Regions from separate parts of the Paenibacillus sp. LX16 genome, predicted to be linked through region 2. Evidence: riboswitches for the same ligand, from Rfam matches in the RefSeq annotation. Region 2 holds a riboswitch; the other holds the start of a gene.
The links. Region 2 has a riboswitch for cyclic di-AMP ahead of T3H97_RS00535 (C40 family peptidase). Riboswitches for the same ligand answer to the same signal wherever they lie in the genome.
Positions count from the first base shown of each region.

Region 1: it holds a riboswitch for cyclic di-AMP, as region 2 does, so the genes downstream of both, T3H97_RS06785 (hypothetical protein) here and T3H97_RS00535 (C40 family peptidase) in region 2, are expected to answer to the same signal.

Region 1 is NZ_CP141152.1:1,461,480-1,469,009, forward strand. Features, by position in the region: gene T3H97_RS06745 (helix-turn-helix domain-containing protein) at 1-122, shown strand, start outside; gene T3H97_RS06750 (helix-turn-helix domain-containing protein) at 216-599, shown strand; gene T3H97_RS06755 (IS3 family transposase) at 693-1,577, opposite strand; gene T3H97_RS06760 (helix-turn-helix domain-containing protein) at 1,532-1,846, opposite strand; gene T3H97_RS06765 (Rha family transcriptional regulator) at 1,995-2,216, opposite strand; gene T3H97_RS06770 (urease accessory protein UreF) at 2,497-3,252, opposite strand; tRNA gene T3H97_RS06775 (tRNA-Leu) at 3,515-3,597, shown strand; gene T3H97_RS06780 (glutathione peroxidase) at 3,748-4,233, opposite strand; cyclic di-AMP (ydaO/yuaA leader) riboswitch at 4,700-4,872, shown strand; gene T3H97_RS06785 (hypothetical protein) at 4,988-5,383, shown strand; gene T3H97_RS26385 (potassium-transporting ATPase subunit F) at 5,567-5,644, shown strand; gene kdpA (potassium-transporting ATPase subunit KdpA) at 5,795-7,471, shown strand; gene kdpB (potassium-transporting ATPase subunit KdpB) at 7,509-7,530, shown strand, end outside.
Region 2 is NZ_CP141152.1:131,294-138,823, forward strand. Features, by position in the region: gene rluF (23S rRNA pseudouridine(2604) synthase RluF) at 1-201, shown strand, start outside; gene motB (flagellar motor protein MotB) at 336-1,163, opposite strand; gene motA (flagellar motor stator protein MotA) at 1,156-1,950, opposite strand; gene T3H97_RS00520 (hypothetical protein) at 2,138-2,431, shown strand; gene T3H97_RS00525 (4a-hydroxytetrahydrobiopterin dehydratase) at 2,549-2,848, shown strand; gene T3H97_RS00530 (GNAT family N-acetyltransferase) at 2,927-3,433, opposite strand; gene T3H97_RS00535 (C40 family peptidase) at 3,739-4,239, opposite strand; cyclic di-AMP (ydaO/yuaA leader) riboswitch at 4,245-4,382, opposite strand; gene T3H97_RS00540 (hypothetical protein) at 4,659-5,486, opposite strand; gene T3H97_RS00545 (M1 family metallopeptidase) at 5,498-7,510, opposite strand.

The sequences.
Region 1 (7,530 bases), 1.3 Mb from region 2:
CAGGGCAACTGAATTACCAGGGGGAACCGCTTAGTGAGGCGGAAAGAAATTTTATACTTGAGTATATTGAATTTACCCGCTTTCGTAAAGAGAAAAACCAGCGCAATTCTACTATGGGGTAATGGTTGCTTAGGATTTGATGGGGATTACTAATGAGTAAGGCTGAAAAATGAAAATTATTTCAGAAAAAGTTACTGTGTCGGAGGGGAAACATTTTGGGAGATCAAACTATTTATCAGCGGATTGAAGCTTTGATTAAGGATCGTGGAATGACCAAGAAGGCATTTTGTGAAAAACTTAAAATCAGTTCAGGGAATCTTGGTGATTGGAGAAGAGGTAAAACAACGCCGGGTACCGCCCATTTGATTCAGATTTCAGACTTTTTTAATGTATCGCTTGATTGGTTAATGAAAGGGATTAAGCCAGGAGAAGGCGTACTTCAGGAGCAGAAGGCTGCTTATTTTTTTGGAGTGATGGGGCCACTCAATTGCCAGGCAGAAGATCTTGAGACGGAAGAACAGAATTTTATTTTAGAATATGTTGAATTTGCGAAATACCGTAAGCAAAAAAGTGAGAAGGATAAAACAAAGCCGGAATAATTTTTTAGCTAAAGATCGTCTGGGTTGAAAACCCGTAAACGAACTGGAGAGGTTCTGGTCAAGACCCCATTTTATAGACACTGAAAAAAGACCCTAGGCTATAAGCTGCTTCCGATACTCTTTCGGAGGCAGCTTATTTAACTTTCGTTGTGGTCGACATTGGTTGTAAAATCGAATATATTCTTCTATTCTCCTTTGTGCCCCGTCCATATTTCGGATATCATATGGGTAGAGCCCTTCCGTTTTGAGATGCGAGAAGAAGCTCTCCATCGAGGCATTATCATAACAATTGCCTCGGCGAGACATGCTGATCCGGGCGCCAACCTTTGGCAACATGTCATGGTACGCATGGGACGTGTACTGGAATCCCTGGTCGCTGTGAACGATGAGGCCAGTCACGTCTTTTTGCTGTTTAAAGGCTTGTCGAAACGTCTGTAAAACCAGTTCGTTATCATTTCTATGGCTCATCTGGTACGCGATAATTTCGTTATTGAACAAGTCTTTAATCGCAGACAGATATAGCCAGCAATCCCCCACACGATATTGCGTGATATCTGTGACCCATTTTTGATTAGGTTTGTCCGCCTTGAAATCCTGTTTTAGCAGATTTTTCGCCACACGACCTTTCGTAGAGGAAGCATAGTTGCAGCGATGTTTCCGGCGAATTTGTGAGCGGATTCCCAAGACCTGCATGAGCCGGAGTACCTTTTTATGGTTCATCCAGACTCCATGATCGTGCTGCAAAAATAGTTGAATTTGGCGATAGCCGTAGACCCCGTTATACTGCTCATACACTTTCTTCACAAGTGCTTTCGCGTCCCGATCTCGATCTGCTCCTCTACGCTTTAAGAAGGCGTAATATCCACTTCTGGAGACTTTGAAAAGCGTACACAGTTTGCTAATAGGATAGTCTTTCGCAGCTTTCTCAATGGTTATATATTTGTGTGCTTCATCTCCTGTATCCAGATTTCCAAACACTTTTTTAGCATATCATTTTCCCGTCTCAGCTTCTGTACATACCTATCCTGATCGATATACTCCTTACGCCGTCCTCGCTGGTCCATGAGCCCGAATTCACCGAGTTGCTTGTATTTGCGCATCCATTCTTTTAATCGATGTCGATCTGCGATCCCAAACTTCTCCATGAGTCTACGATACGTCCAACCTTCTTCAATATGGAGTCGTATGGCCTCTACCTTGGTTTCAAACGTATACTCGTTAAACTTTGTTCCCTTTTTCGCCGGCATAAAAAATGCACCCCTTAGATTTCATCGGATAAACCAGGGGTTTATTCCAATGTCTATTCTAAGGGGTGCACTTCAGTTCGCTTTACGGGTTTATTTGGTTTCTTGGTGGTATGGAATGACCTATATGTAACTGGAATGCTTGTTGGGTTTAGAGTGGCGGTGCCTCCTTATAATCGTTATCGTCGATGTTCAGAATTGCAGCAACTTGTTTTCTGTACCTTTGTGCTTTGCGGGTGCCGTGAATCAGATTGGACAAGCGTGAAGGTGGAATATTGTGTGTCTCACAAAATGTTTTCTGATCCAGTCGAAGTTCGACAAGCCGTTGTTTGATGGCCCACCCGAAGGAGGTGACAGGCATTTTGTTGTTCAAGAGAAATCGCCCCTTACGGATTCTTGCGGAATAATTGGTGTGTTATAATAATCATCAGTAAACATGTTAGAATTAACCATCTAAAACTATGATACACTTTTATACGTGTTTTTACAATCGTAAATGCGTCATTTTATTGAATTAATTACTTAATTAAGTGCTAGATGGTTCTGATAATCCGTCTAGAGTCTGCTAATGGTGTGAATTTCGATTATATGTGGATAAAAAACACTCTGCCACCTGAGGAAAGGGACAGAGTGTTTTTGGTGTTGCTGCCACATTAGCGAAACGACGCATCAGGGGGATGCTGGAAGGCGTTTGAATAGACCTGAGGAGAGGAAAACAGTCTAGGTTCATCCAATTGGCTATTATGGCTCATATAAAGAGGTAGAGTGATGTAGGAGCTGGACCAGTGTCTGTGAAGAAGACGACGCTGAAATGCGGTTGGCTCAGGTTCGTTAAGCTTCTTCCATGCAGAGAGCAGCTCGCTGGTCATACGCTCCATAAAAGGGTTCTTTTCCTCATAAGGAGGATTGAGTAGTTTGAAGGCATCTTCCACACAGAAGGACACCGCTGCGCCAAGATAGCCGTGAACGGTCTGTTCTACATCGTTTCCGAGGAGGAGGTTAATCCAGGTGTGAACGGTAGCGAGTGTGCCAATCGCATTGTATTGAATGAGTATGGATTCCAACTGGTCAAATTCAAGCCAAGGATAAAGAGCCTTAGCGAGCTTGAGTAGACGCTGACCGGATAGACGCAACTCCTTCACATGCTGCAAGGAGGGACGTTGGGTATGCAGCATCTTATCAATGAGAGCGATCCGCCAACCGTCATTCTGCTGGATGGCGACATACAGACTTTTGATAGCCATGCCATCAACGGTTGTAAATTGAGGATACAAATCATCCAACATGTAATGTTCCAGGTCTTGTAGACTGTTCAAATGTCTGTTGCGGAATAGTTTCTCTAGTCCGTTAAAACGGGTGAAGCCACCAATAGGTAGGGAAGGGTCCAACAATAAAGCATAGTTCAGCAAGCGGTTGCCTTTATGCAGGGTGGTTCGCCTCCTCGAAGTGAATTATTATGTTATATTATTTTACTCTGCACTTGGGGATAACAAAAAAATTCGAAATATATGTAATATATATTTACATTTTAGTAGCCTTTGTGTCAAATTAAATATTATTATCGCTTATATATGTTAGAAAAAATAACACACAAAATAATTATTATATTTTTGTTTACAAATAGTTGATGAGAGAGTATAATAAATCTGTTGCCTCATTACATTATGATTTGCGGTCGTGGTGGAATGGCAGACACGCTATCTTGAGGGGGTAGTGGGCGTACGCCCGTGGAGGTTCGAGTCCTCTCGACCGCATTATATGCAAGACCCAGTTAAAAAAAGCATCCTGACACGTTTTACGTGAAGGGATGCTTTTTTTTTTGTTAAGCATTTTTCGTTATATCCTTTAGCCACAGAAGCAACGGTAGACAACAGGTTGTTTAATAACTGTGATTAAGAAGAATGTCAGTTTTGCTGCAAAAGCTTCTCTATATCTCCCGCCAGCTTATCTGGAGTGGTTTGCGGTGCATAGCGCTTAAATACGTTACCTTCTCGTGTAATTAAGAATTTAGTAAAATTCCATTTGATCGCTTTGGATCCTAATACCCCCGGAGCTGTTTGGGTAAGGTAGCGAAATAAGGGGTGCGCTTGATCTCCATTGACATCTGTTTTGGCGAACATCGGAAAGGTAACACCATAATTGATCTGGCAAAATTCGGAAATCTCCTCGCTAGAACCTGGCTCTTGTTTGGCAAACTGGTTGCTGGGAAATCCCAAAATTTCGAGCCCCTGTTCATGGTACTGGTCATATAGCTCTTGTAGCGCTTTGTATTGGGGGGTTAACCCACATTTGCTGGCAGTGTTCACGATAAGCAGAACGTTCCCTTCATATGTGGATAACGGAATTTGTTTCCCTTGCAGGGTTTGCGCATCATATTCATAAACGGTCATAGTATCTCTCCTTATTCAATATTCAGCAATTAAATTGTAAGCAATTAAAAGCGAGGTTGCAAGTTTGGAAAAGCTGTATCAAGCCTTTAGCCGCTGTAAAATCGTATTTTGTTCAAAACAGTAAATCGCACCGCAAATGGAGCGAATTAAGGTGTTTCTTCTTATAAAAGCGGGTTCAATCGGTGTTTAGCTGGTACATATAGCGTATTTTCTTCTCTTTTTACAAAAAAAGGCCAAAAACGCTCTACCCTACGCCAATATTGACATGCTTGTCATTTTCGAAAAGGGATGAAAAACAGAGATTGAAGGAGCTGTGAGAAGCATAGTTGTATTGTAAGCGCTATTATTAATATACTAGGCTCTAAAGGCCGATTTATAACCCCGCAGTTGAGCTTTACAGTCTTCCATGCGCGGGTGTATGATTCAAGACGTAATTTCAAATTAACTTGAATGAAGCAACAACGAAATGTCTATAGCGCTGAATTTTGCAGTTGCAAAAGCGGGGGAACCAATCGAGACTGTACGGCTTCGGAAGCCGTGTGTCTCATGGGGTGAATTTTCCGGTCAAGTACCAGAAATAGGGCGACTCTCACGTCCGAATCCGACAGCTAACCTCGTAAGCGTACAGGGAGAGGCAACAAACCGCCGTGTGCAGCCATGGTTTATTTTATCATGGATATGTAAGAAGCCGGAGGAAAGCCTTTTTCCTTCGGCTTCTTTTTGTTGTCTTTTTATACCGGGAGAGGAGCTACTGATGGAAGGTCGGTTAATTATTGTCACTGCACCGAATGAAGCGGGCAGAAGTTTTGTGAAATTGCTTATGTTCAAAAAATTGGCGTTTGCAGTTCTCACGAATAGCGCCCAGGAGGAACGACAGCTCAAAAAAATGGGTGTGGAGCACATTGTCCGCATCAATACCATGCAAGCGGGAAAATGGAATTTTCCAAAAAAAGAAATTGGTAGTGTGTATTTGTTCGAGAACAGCTTGAATCTGACTTGCCGTTTCCTGCAAATATGTCGGCCACTAACATCGGAATCGATCTATGTTATTACGCACGGCTGTAATCCACAAGGAATTTATCGGGGATTGGGAGCGGACCATGTGATCTACACATTGAACGGAGAGGTGGGTTTTCTACTGAACGGATAAGCACTTATAACATAGTTGTTTTATGATTTTATGATGAAATAAGAATGGCGATCTGAGGACCGATACGGAGGTTATGAACATGATGGATATATACATGCTGCTCGTCATGGCTGTGAGTTATGGAGTGATATTGCTGTTTGTACGCTGGTGTGATGCGCAGACCTCTAAAGGAGGACGAAGAGGATGATCGTTATACTTGGGCTTACGGCTATTGTGTTTATGTATTTAATCTACGCACTCCTGAACCCTGAAAAGTTCTAGTCAGCTATAGGGGATAGAGCGGGCGGGAACAACAGATCTGAATATTAAGCATCATAGGTAGCAGGTTTTCGCAAACGTGTGCACTCCATAGATGGTCTGAATCGGGTCTGTTGTTCCAAACGCAGGAGCATTTTGAAGGAGGAATAGAGGATGGAGCTGCTTCAAATTGGAATTGTGATCCTTATATTGCTGCTCTTGGTAAAGCCAATGGGTACATATATGTATCATGTATTCTCGAATGAACCGAATCGGACGGATCGGATTTTTGGCGGAACAGAAAAGCTGATTTATAAAGTAGTAGGATTGAAGAAGCTGGAGAGCATGCGTTGGACTACGTATGTTATGAGTTTCATTGCTACGAATGTCGTGCTTGTGGCGATCAGCTACTTGCTGTTGCGTTTACAGGGAATGCTTCCCGGTAATCCGGCAGGAAACAGTAATATGGAAGCATCACTAGCTTTTAATACGGTAATCAGCTTTATGACGAATACGAATCTCCAACATTATAGTGGAGAAAGCGGGCTTACGTATCTGACACAGATGGCGTTCGTCACGATGATGATGTTCACTTCGGCTGCTTCCGGTTTTGCGGTTGCAGCGGCTTTTATGAGAGGATTGACGCGGCGCGGTGAAGGAATGGGCAATTTCTTTCAAGATTTTATTAAAGCCATTATAAGAATTTTCCTGCCGCTGGCCTTTGTGCTTACGCTGGTGCTGGTTGGATTGAAGGTACCCCAGACGCTACAGCCTACGGCGGATCTTACGACGCTGAGCGGAACACAGCAGCAGATTTCTATGGGACCTATTGCTTCCCTGGAGTCCATCAAGCATTTGGGGACAAACGGGGGCGGTTATGCGGGAGCTAACTCTGCGCATCCTTTTGAAAATCCAAGTCCTTGGACGAACGTGCTGGAAATTTTGGCAATGTGGGTAATGCCGGCTTCGTTGCCGTATACCTTTGGATTGTTTGCCCGTAATCGTAAGCAGGGCTGGATTATTTTTAGCTCCATGATGGTATTGTTTCTTATTTTTCTATCCATTACGTACGTGTCTGAAAAGACAGGTAATCCGTTAATCCAGACACTGGGTGTGGATGCTTCTCAGGGAAGCATGGAAGGGAAAGAGGTTCGTTTCGGCATTGGACAATCGGCTTTATTCACTGCGGTCACAACAGCGGCAACGACAGGTTCGGTCAATAATATGCATGATACACTAACCCCACTGGGTGGTATGGCTGCTTTGGGAGAAATGATGCTAAACGTCATTTTTGGCGGCAAGGGTGTCGGGCTGATGAATATGCTGATGTATGCGATTCTGGGTGTGTTTATATGCGGACTGATGGTCGGGAGAACTCCGGAATTTATGGGAAGGAAAATTGAAGGCAAGGAAATGAAGCTGATCGCGATTGCCATTTTGGTACATCCGTTTCTCATTCTCGCCCCAACTGCACTTGCATTTATGAGTCATTGGGGATACGATGCGGTCACTAACCCTGGCTATCATGGGTTGACTCAGGTGCTCTATGAATATGCGTCATCTGCCGCAAATAATGGTTCGGGGTTTGAAGGTCTTTCGGATAACAACGTATTCTGGAACATGACAACGGGGATGGTTATGTTCTTCGGACGATATGTATCTATGATTGCATTGTTGGCTGTGGCGGCTTCGTTGAATGCCAAAGCACCGACTCCGGTGACGACGGGGACACTGCGCACGGACAACAAGTTATTTGGAGCCATTCTGATCGGGGTCGTGCTGCTGATTGGTGCGTTGACCTTTTTACCCGTCATCGTATTGGGACCTGTTGCTGAATTTTTGACCATGTGAAGAAGAAAATGAGAATGGATGAACGGGGTGTTTGATCATGAAGGAACAACGCAAACACA
Region 2 (7,530 bases):
GTATTCCGTATTATCCTGACTGAAGGGAAAAATCGTCAGATCCGGCGTATGTGTGCTGCCTTCGGTTATGAAGTTAAAAAACTGCAAAGGCTGCGAATCATGAATATTCGGTTGGGGTCCCTTCAGAAAGGTGCCTGGCGTGATCTGACAGAGGCTGAGAAGCAGGAGCTTGGTCAGATGCTCGATTATACGCTTAGCTAATGCCAGAGGGGCTCGTATAGCCTACAGCGTATGATCGTCGTATCTGAAAGGGCAAAGTACAGGAAGCACTAAACAAAGAGGCACCAGCTGCATAAAAATGCGGCGGTGCCTTTGTTCATATAACATATGCATAATCAACCTTCATTCGAGCTTGAGGTAGGACTGATAACCTGTGTTCCGTTCTGATATTTGCGGAGAACAGATATTTCAACACGACGGTTTTTGGCGCGTCCTTGACCATCTTGATTGCTTGCCAATGGACGATACTCGCCATAACCGATGGATACAAACTTGGTTGGATCGAGATCTGGATTGAGCAACAAGATACGCAAGAAATTCAGAGAGCGCTTGGCGCTCAAATCAAAGTTGGACGGGAACTGGCTGTTGGAGATCGGTACATTATCCGTGTGACCTGATACGATAACATCATAGCCAGGGAACTGCTGGAGCATACTAGAAATGGACTTGGCCAGCTTTCTTGCTTCCGGCTTTACTTCGGCCTGCCCGGATGAAAACAGGGCATTATCACTAATGGTGATCATTAGTTGCGATTGGTTTAGCTTGGTATTCAGCAAGGGGGTCAGGCCGTTATTTTGAATATATTGATCCATCTGTTTTTTAAGCTTTTTTAAATCTTCTTCTTCCCGCTGGGCAAGCTGTTTTTGCAGTTCAGAGGTAGAAGTAGCTTTCGATTTTACGGGTTGTGACACTTGTTCTTTATTTTTGCCCATATCCATGGATTGTGACGACGGATTCGCGGCCGAGTGATCCAGCACGCCAGTGCCGCCACTAAAAGCTGCATTCAGGGATTGAGCCATAGTTTCAAATTTTTTGGCGTCGAGCGAGCTCATACCGAATAAGACAATGAAAAGAGCCAACAGAAGGGTCATTAAGTCGGAATATGGCAACAGCCAGCTTTCGTCAGCATGCTCTTCATGCGGTTCATGTCTCTTTTTACTCACTGGAATCGCCATCCTTCTGGGTCATCGTAGCCCGTTCGGTCGGAGTCAGGAAGATCGTCAGTTTCTGACTGATGGCGATCGTCGATATCCCCGATTGAATGGAAAGCAGACCTTCGACCATCATTAATTTAAGCTCTACTTCTTTTTTGGATAACCGTTTCAGCTTGTTGGACATCGGATGCCACAGGACATAACCTGTAAAAATACCGAGCAACGTCGCAATGAAGGCTGCTGCAATGGCATGAGAGAGCTTTTCCATGTCACTAAGGTCAGCCAGAGCGGCAATCAGACCTACAACCGCACCGAGTACCCCGAGCGTTGGAGCATACATACCGGCTTGGGAGAAGATCAGTGCGCCAGAGCGATGTCGATCCTCGGTAGCATTGATATCCTCCATCAGAACGTCCCGTACGAATTCCTGATCATTGCCGTCAATAATCATTCGCATGCCGCCACGCATAAAGGGATCGTCGATTTCCTCTACCTTAGATTCCAAGGCGAGCAGACCTTCACGACGGGTAATGGATGCCCACTCGGTAAACGTACCGATGAGCTCTTTGCGGTCTAACAGTTTTTGTTCAGTGAAAATAACCTTGAACAGCTTCGGAATCCGTTTGATTTCTGCCATCGGGAAGGCCATAAATATACTCGCTGCCGTTCCGACGAAAATAATCATGTAAGCAGCGGGATTATTGACCAGATTGACGACCGGAGCGCCTTTTAAGATCATCCCGACGACCAGTGACAAAATCCCGAGCACAAGTCCGATAATGGTTGAAATTTGCATGATACACCTCATCCATGAGAATAGATTTTGAATCCTTTCATGCCGCCGGGGTCGTCCTTGCCCCAAGCGCGTCATTACAAGACGGATTATAGTATTTATCGACAAAACTCTCTTTTTTGTTAAGTGCGAATTTCCGGTATAATAAGGTGATTATGTATTAAATGGCGGAACCATTGGAGGAAATGGCATGGGAGTAAAGCATGGGCGTGAGTATGAACAAATTTTGAACGATTTGACAGAGGCTGTGGGGCGCATCCCAGATAGCTATGAATTTTTTGAGATGGAAGCAGAAGATTGGGACAGGCTGGACCCGGCGGGACGTCAGGAAGTCAATGAAGCTTTGGCAGAAGACTTATTTTATGCACTGGGTACAGAGCCCACAATCACTGTAGGGAGTGGCGTTGTGATCTATGAGCCGGAGCAGCATCGTATCTATGTACTCATTGGAGACGAGGAGCTGACGTCAGTCCCTTTGATTTGAGGTCCGTCTTATGGATTTATCAACGGGGCCGTGGTAATATGTACACCAATATATCGTAGTTTTGGCCGTATTTAAGCGGTCGAAAGGCTTCCGTATAAACGGGGAGGAGTTCGTAACATGCCTTTTACACAAGAAGAGATTGAAGCACATCTGGAGAAACTGGAGGGCTGGGAACTGGAGGAAGGACGATGGATCGTTCGAAAATATAATTTTTCCAGTTTTATGAAAGGGATTGCATTCGTGGATGAAGTTGCTGCTATATCTGAAGCATTCAATCATCATCCATTTATTACGATTGATTACAAGACCGTGACTCTGCGTTTGACCTCTTGGGACGACGGCGGTATTATGGCCGTGGATATTAAGGAAGCCCAACAATATAATGAAGCCTTTGAAAAAATGCGCAGCAGTCATTGAGCTTGTAATGATCTGTCGTATGATGATAAAAGCGCCTTCGCTATACAACATCGTGGTTGTATGCCGAAGGCGCTTTTATCATAGAACCTGGGTTGGGTGGTCGGGACGATATACCATACAATAAAACGGTTTTTTGCCATCGGGAGTCTGGCGTTCATAGGTATCTGTAAGCTCAAATCCAGCCGCCTTGTAGGCCCGGATAGCGCGCCCATTCCAAGTGAGCACCTCTAGATCAATTTCATTCTTCGGGTTGCGTCGTTGAGCTTCCTCTGCAATGGCACGGACAAAATCTGATCCTTTGCCATGTCCGCATCTGTCAGGGTGCATTCCAAGACCTAGCCGGGTCACACCGATCATAGGAAAATATTGAGCAAATCCCGTCAGCTTATTCTCTTCATCCAGTACGGCAACATATTGCTCTTGGCGAAGCGTGGGACTCCCAAATTCGACTTCAAGCGCCTTCATTTGTTCCCAGGGGAGCCAACCGTATATGTTATAAGGTGGATCATAGCGCCACTCACAGATTGCAGCCGCTTGATGCTCGTCCATCGGTACGATCCGATAGTTGGATATTGAGGCCGGCATGTGTTCCATCCTCCTTTTACACAGGTACTTCAATCATTAACAACAGATTGTAGACAAGTTGCAGGGGAATGGCAAGCGTGTTTATTTCATACCTAAGTCGGGTATACATTCAATAAGAAGGAATTACTGCTCATATGCTCCCCCAGCGGTGACGGTAAAACCGACGATGTTCGCTAAAATTGAAACCTTTTGAGGTCTCAGTTCGTCAGTAAAGATAATAATTGCTGATGTTGTGGACATAAAAAACCGCAATTCGATTCCGGCCAGAATCAAATTGCGGCTAGGGTTAGCTTGCTGTGCGTTAGTTATTCTACGTTATCGTCATCAGGAATTTCTGAAGCTACAGAATGGTAAGCGTCTGTGCTCATAATTCTTTTTGCACCGACATAGCGGTTAGCGTAATAATTTTCGTTCAGTGAGCTAACTACTACACCACGTGAAGTCGAGGAGTGGGCAAATTTCCCTTCACCTACGAAGATACCTACATGGGAAATGCCTCTTCCTGTGGTGTTGAAGAACACCAGGTCCCCAGGTCTCATTTCATCGCGGGATACAGAAGATCCCATTTTGAATTGTGATCCGGATTGATGCGGAAGTTTAATTCCCAGTTTGTTGAATACGTACATTGTGAAGCCGGAGCAATCGAATCCCTCGAGTGTAGTGCCTCCGCTTCTGTAGCTCGTTCCTTTGGCATCTTGAATGACCTGGTCCATCTTGGAGTCTGCATATGCACTGCCGCCACCGAATGTAAAAGATGTAAAGGCAATGGCAAGACCCATAGCTGCGATCGTTAGCTTCTTCTTCAAAAAAAATATACCCCTTCCAATGCCTGCGAGGTTAGCTTAAGGATTCGGTAGAAGGTTCCCCTATGACCACTCTGTTGCGAGATCAATTCACCCAAACTGGTTCCCCCGCTTCCTAGGTGCCAGGAATTAGGCTTAACTTAAGATGTGCACCTTGGAGAGCAGTATTCACAATAACGTTATTTTTGAGATAAAGGTTACAATAAAGATTACAAAGTTGTTACTATCAGTTCACTGCGATTATTGTAACAAAGACGGCTGGCTTTGGCAAATGTTTCATTGCAAAAAGTTACAAAAAAAATCTGCTCCTAATGTCTCAGGAACAGATCTTGTTAACAGTATTCAGTTATGTGTCGTTTGCGCGGGTATGAGTCAGGGTTTTTCGACAGACGGAAATGAAGTAAAAAACATAAAGGCAGGGTTTAGCTTCTACTGGAAATATCGGTATGCCATAGTCTGTACTGCGAACTGATATGCCACAGCCTGACCAGACTAGTAACAAAATGATACGATTGCTGGAGAATGAGCGCCAGCATGCCAGTCCAAATCATCGCCACGGTGCCAAATAGACCGAAGACCAGCAGCACACAAGCACCGAGCAAAAGGGATATACCGACAGCTGGGAGGAGCTGGCGAAAGAAGGCGAGCAGGGAGGATAGTATGGTGTGACCACCGACAGTACCCAGTTGCATATACAGGATGCACTGCCGAATGAACCATCCGTATGCCATCCATCCAATGACATAGGGCAATAAATGCAGCAGATAAGAGGGAGATTGAAGCGCTCCTGCTACAATAGGGTAGAGTCTCGGTACCACCCAAAAGGCGGGAAGCAGCAGCAGTCCCAACTCAATGGTGTAATACAACAGCGACGACATGCCATGGCGTTTCATACCCTTGAAAAAGGACAGGCTTTGCGGTTCAGTCGCATCGGTATGCAGACTTTGATATATTCCGGCTCTAATGAAGGGAGTGATCAGTATGCGTAGTACAGTCGCCCCTAGTAGTATCCACAAATACACATGTACTTCCCGGCTGTCCATCAGAGCAATCTGGCTCTCCATCCAAAACAAGGTCTGTCCCAGCTCGTTTTGACCCTGATCAGGATAACGGAGCAATAGCGGGATAACGGCAGACTGCACCAGCCGATAGAGAAACACCCCCCACAGTAGTCGATACAGAAATAAAATGATAACGATATAAAATCGTATGCGCACCAGCGCCCAGCCCTCTTTTATAACAGTCCGCATCTATAGACACCTCACCATGACAGACTTCCAAGCAGTGTCTCCAACAGCTTGGTTACACTTATACTCCAACGGGTTTGTTGTTTTTCGTCCAATTCGGCCTTTAGGCTATTGTTAATATGCTTATTCTCCAGTGCAATGGTATATAGAGGATCAAGGGTTACATAGGAAACGGGAGAAGTACTTTTGACCCGAAAAGTTGTGCTTTTGCCCGCGCCGTCCCAAGCCTTGAATATCGTTGTCCCATCCTTGAAGGTAAATTGGACAGGGATCTTGGGATAATCCGCCCCTTTTTTGCTGACCGTCACGACTGCTTCATATCCATTCTCCAGCTTGTGGTTTGTGATGTGATCCACTGAAAAGTCCGCCATTTGGCCGTCATATACATACTGTTCAAAATAGTGGCTCCATGAGCGTCCGGTGACTCTCTCCACGATACGTTGAAAATCCTGTGAGGACGGATGCTTGAATCGGTACGTCTGGACGTAGGTCCGCATAATGCGATCCATTTTTTTCATACCCACCTGACGTTCAATGCCCCGTAGTACCAGCTTGCCTCGAGAGTAGGCATTTTGCGCGTACTCAGCAGCTGAGCCGTACTTCCATGACTCGCGGTTTAGCGGCTGTGGGGAGGCTACCTGTCCCGATTGTAATGGCAAGTTGGGGGTAAGCCCATATTCTTGTTCCATAAGCCGCTCCTCTGCATAGGAGGTGAAGCCTTCATCCAGCCACGGCTCCTCAAATTCATTATTGGCTACCATTCCGTAGAAATATTGATGTCCAATCTCATGAACTAATGTCCGTTCCAGACTATAGCCAGGATTCAGATTACCCGCAGCAGCGGCTGTGATGAGTGTCGGATACTCCATACCGCCGGCTCCATTGCCTGATTTGGGTGGAACCACGATGGATAGGGTGGAATATGGATAAGGCCCGTACCATTTGCTGTAGTACGAAAGGGCGGCCTTCGCGGCGCTCATATAGCGTCCTTTGAGCTCCTTGTGCGACGGGTCAAGGTAGAGCTTAATTTTGACACCAGGGACTTCAGCGGAAGAAAAGGGTTCTTCTACGGTTACAAAGTTGGGTGAAGCGGACCAGGCAAAATCGTGTACATCATCGGCATAAAATTGATATATTTTTTGGCCGTTCTGTCGGACGGCACCACGGGTGGGAAATCCGGTCGCTGCTACGATATGAGTTTCAGGCACCCGAATCCGTACGCTGTAAATTCCAAAATCGGCATAAAACTCGGAGTTACCATGATACTGGTGGAGGTTCCAGCCCTCCTCGGCGCGTCCACGCTGTCCTGCAGTCTCGTAGACGCTGAGCTTCGGGAACCACTGTCCTGCCATTACAAAATCATCTGTCGCACCCATACGAGCGAAGATGGCGGGCAGTTTTACCTCAAACTTCATATATAATGTGATTTCTTCGCCACCTCGTACCGGCTTGGGTAGACGCACCTTCATGAGCGAACGGTCGCCTGCGTTACCGTCATCTGGCTGCACATATTGGATGCGGTGCATGAGAGATAAACCGTCCTCTGTTTTTAGTTCAGTCAGCGTCATGGAGCCAAAGCCGTCTTTGGGCATGGTGTCTCCTCGCAGCTTTCCACCGGATTCCTTCATAAAGGTAGTTTCCATGGAAGAGAAGGCATTCGGGTATAGATGAAGATACAAATCATTCACGGTTTTCTTGCCCGGATGCTTCCAGGTCAGTGTCTCAGTGCCTCGCAAAACCTGTCCTTTTTCCAGAGACACATCAATGTGGTACTCTACCACCCGTTTGCTGAGGATTTCTGTAGCGGGCTGTGGAGGGTTCTTGGGCAGGTCAGGCAGGATGTTTGCCCCTAGAGGCTTGCCCATATTTGGGGCAAGCGCAGACTCAGACAGGGAGCCGTATAGTGGTTGGCCTATGGACTGCGGGTCGGATTGCGATTGGGGCTGCCAGGCAAACCATAACGTCCCTGCGAGGAGACCGAGGGCTAGTGTAGACAATAAAACGATTTTAGTGCGTGCTGGGGTCATACAATGGATACCTCCCGTTG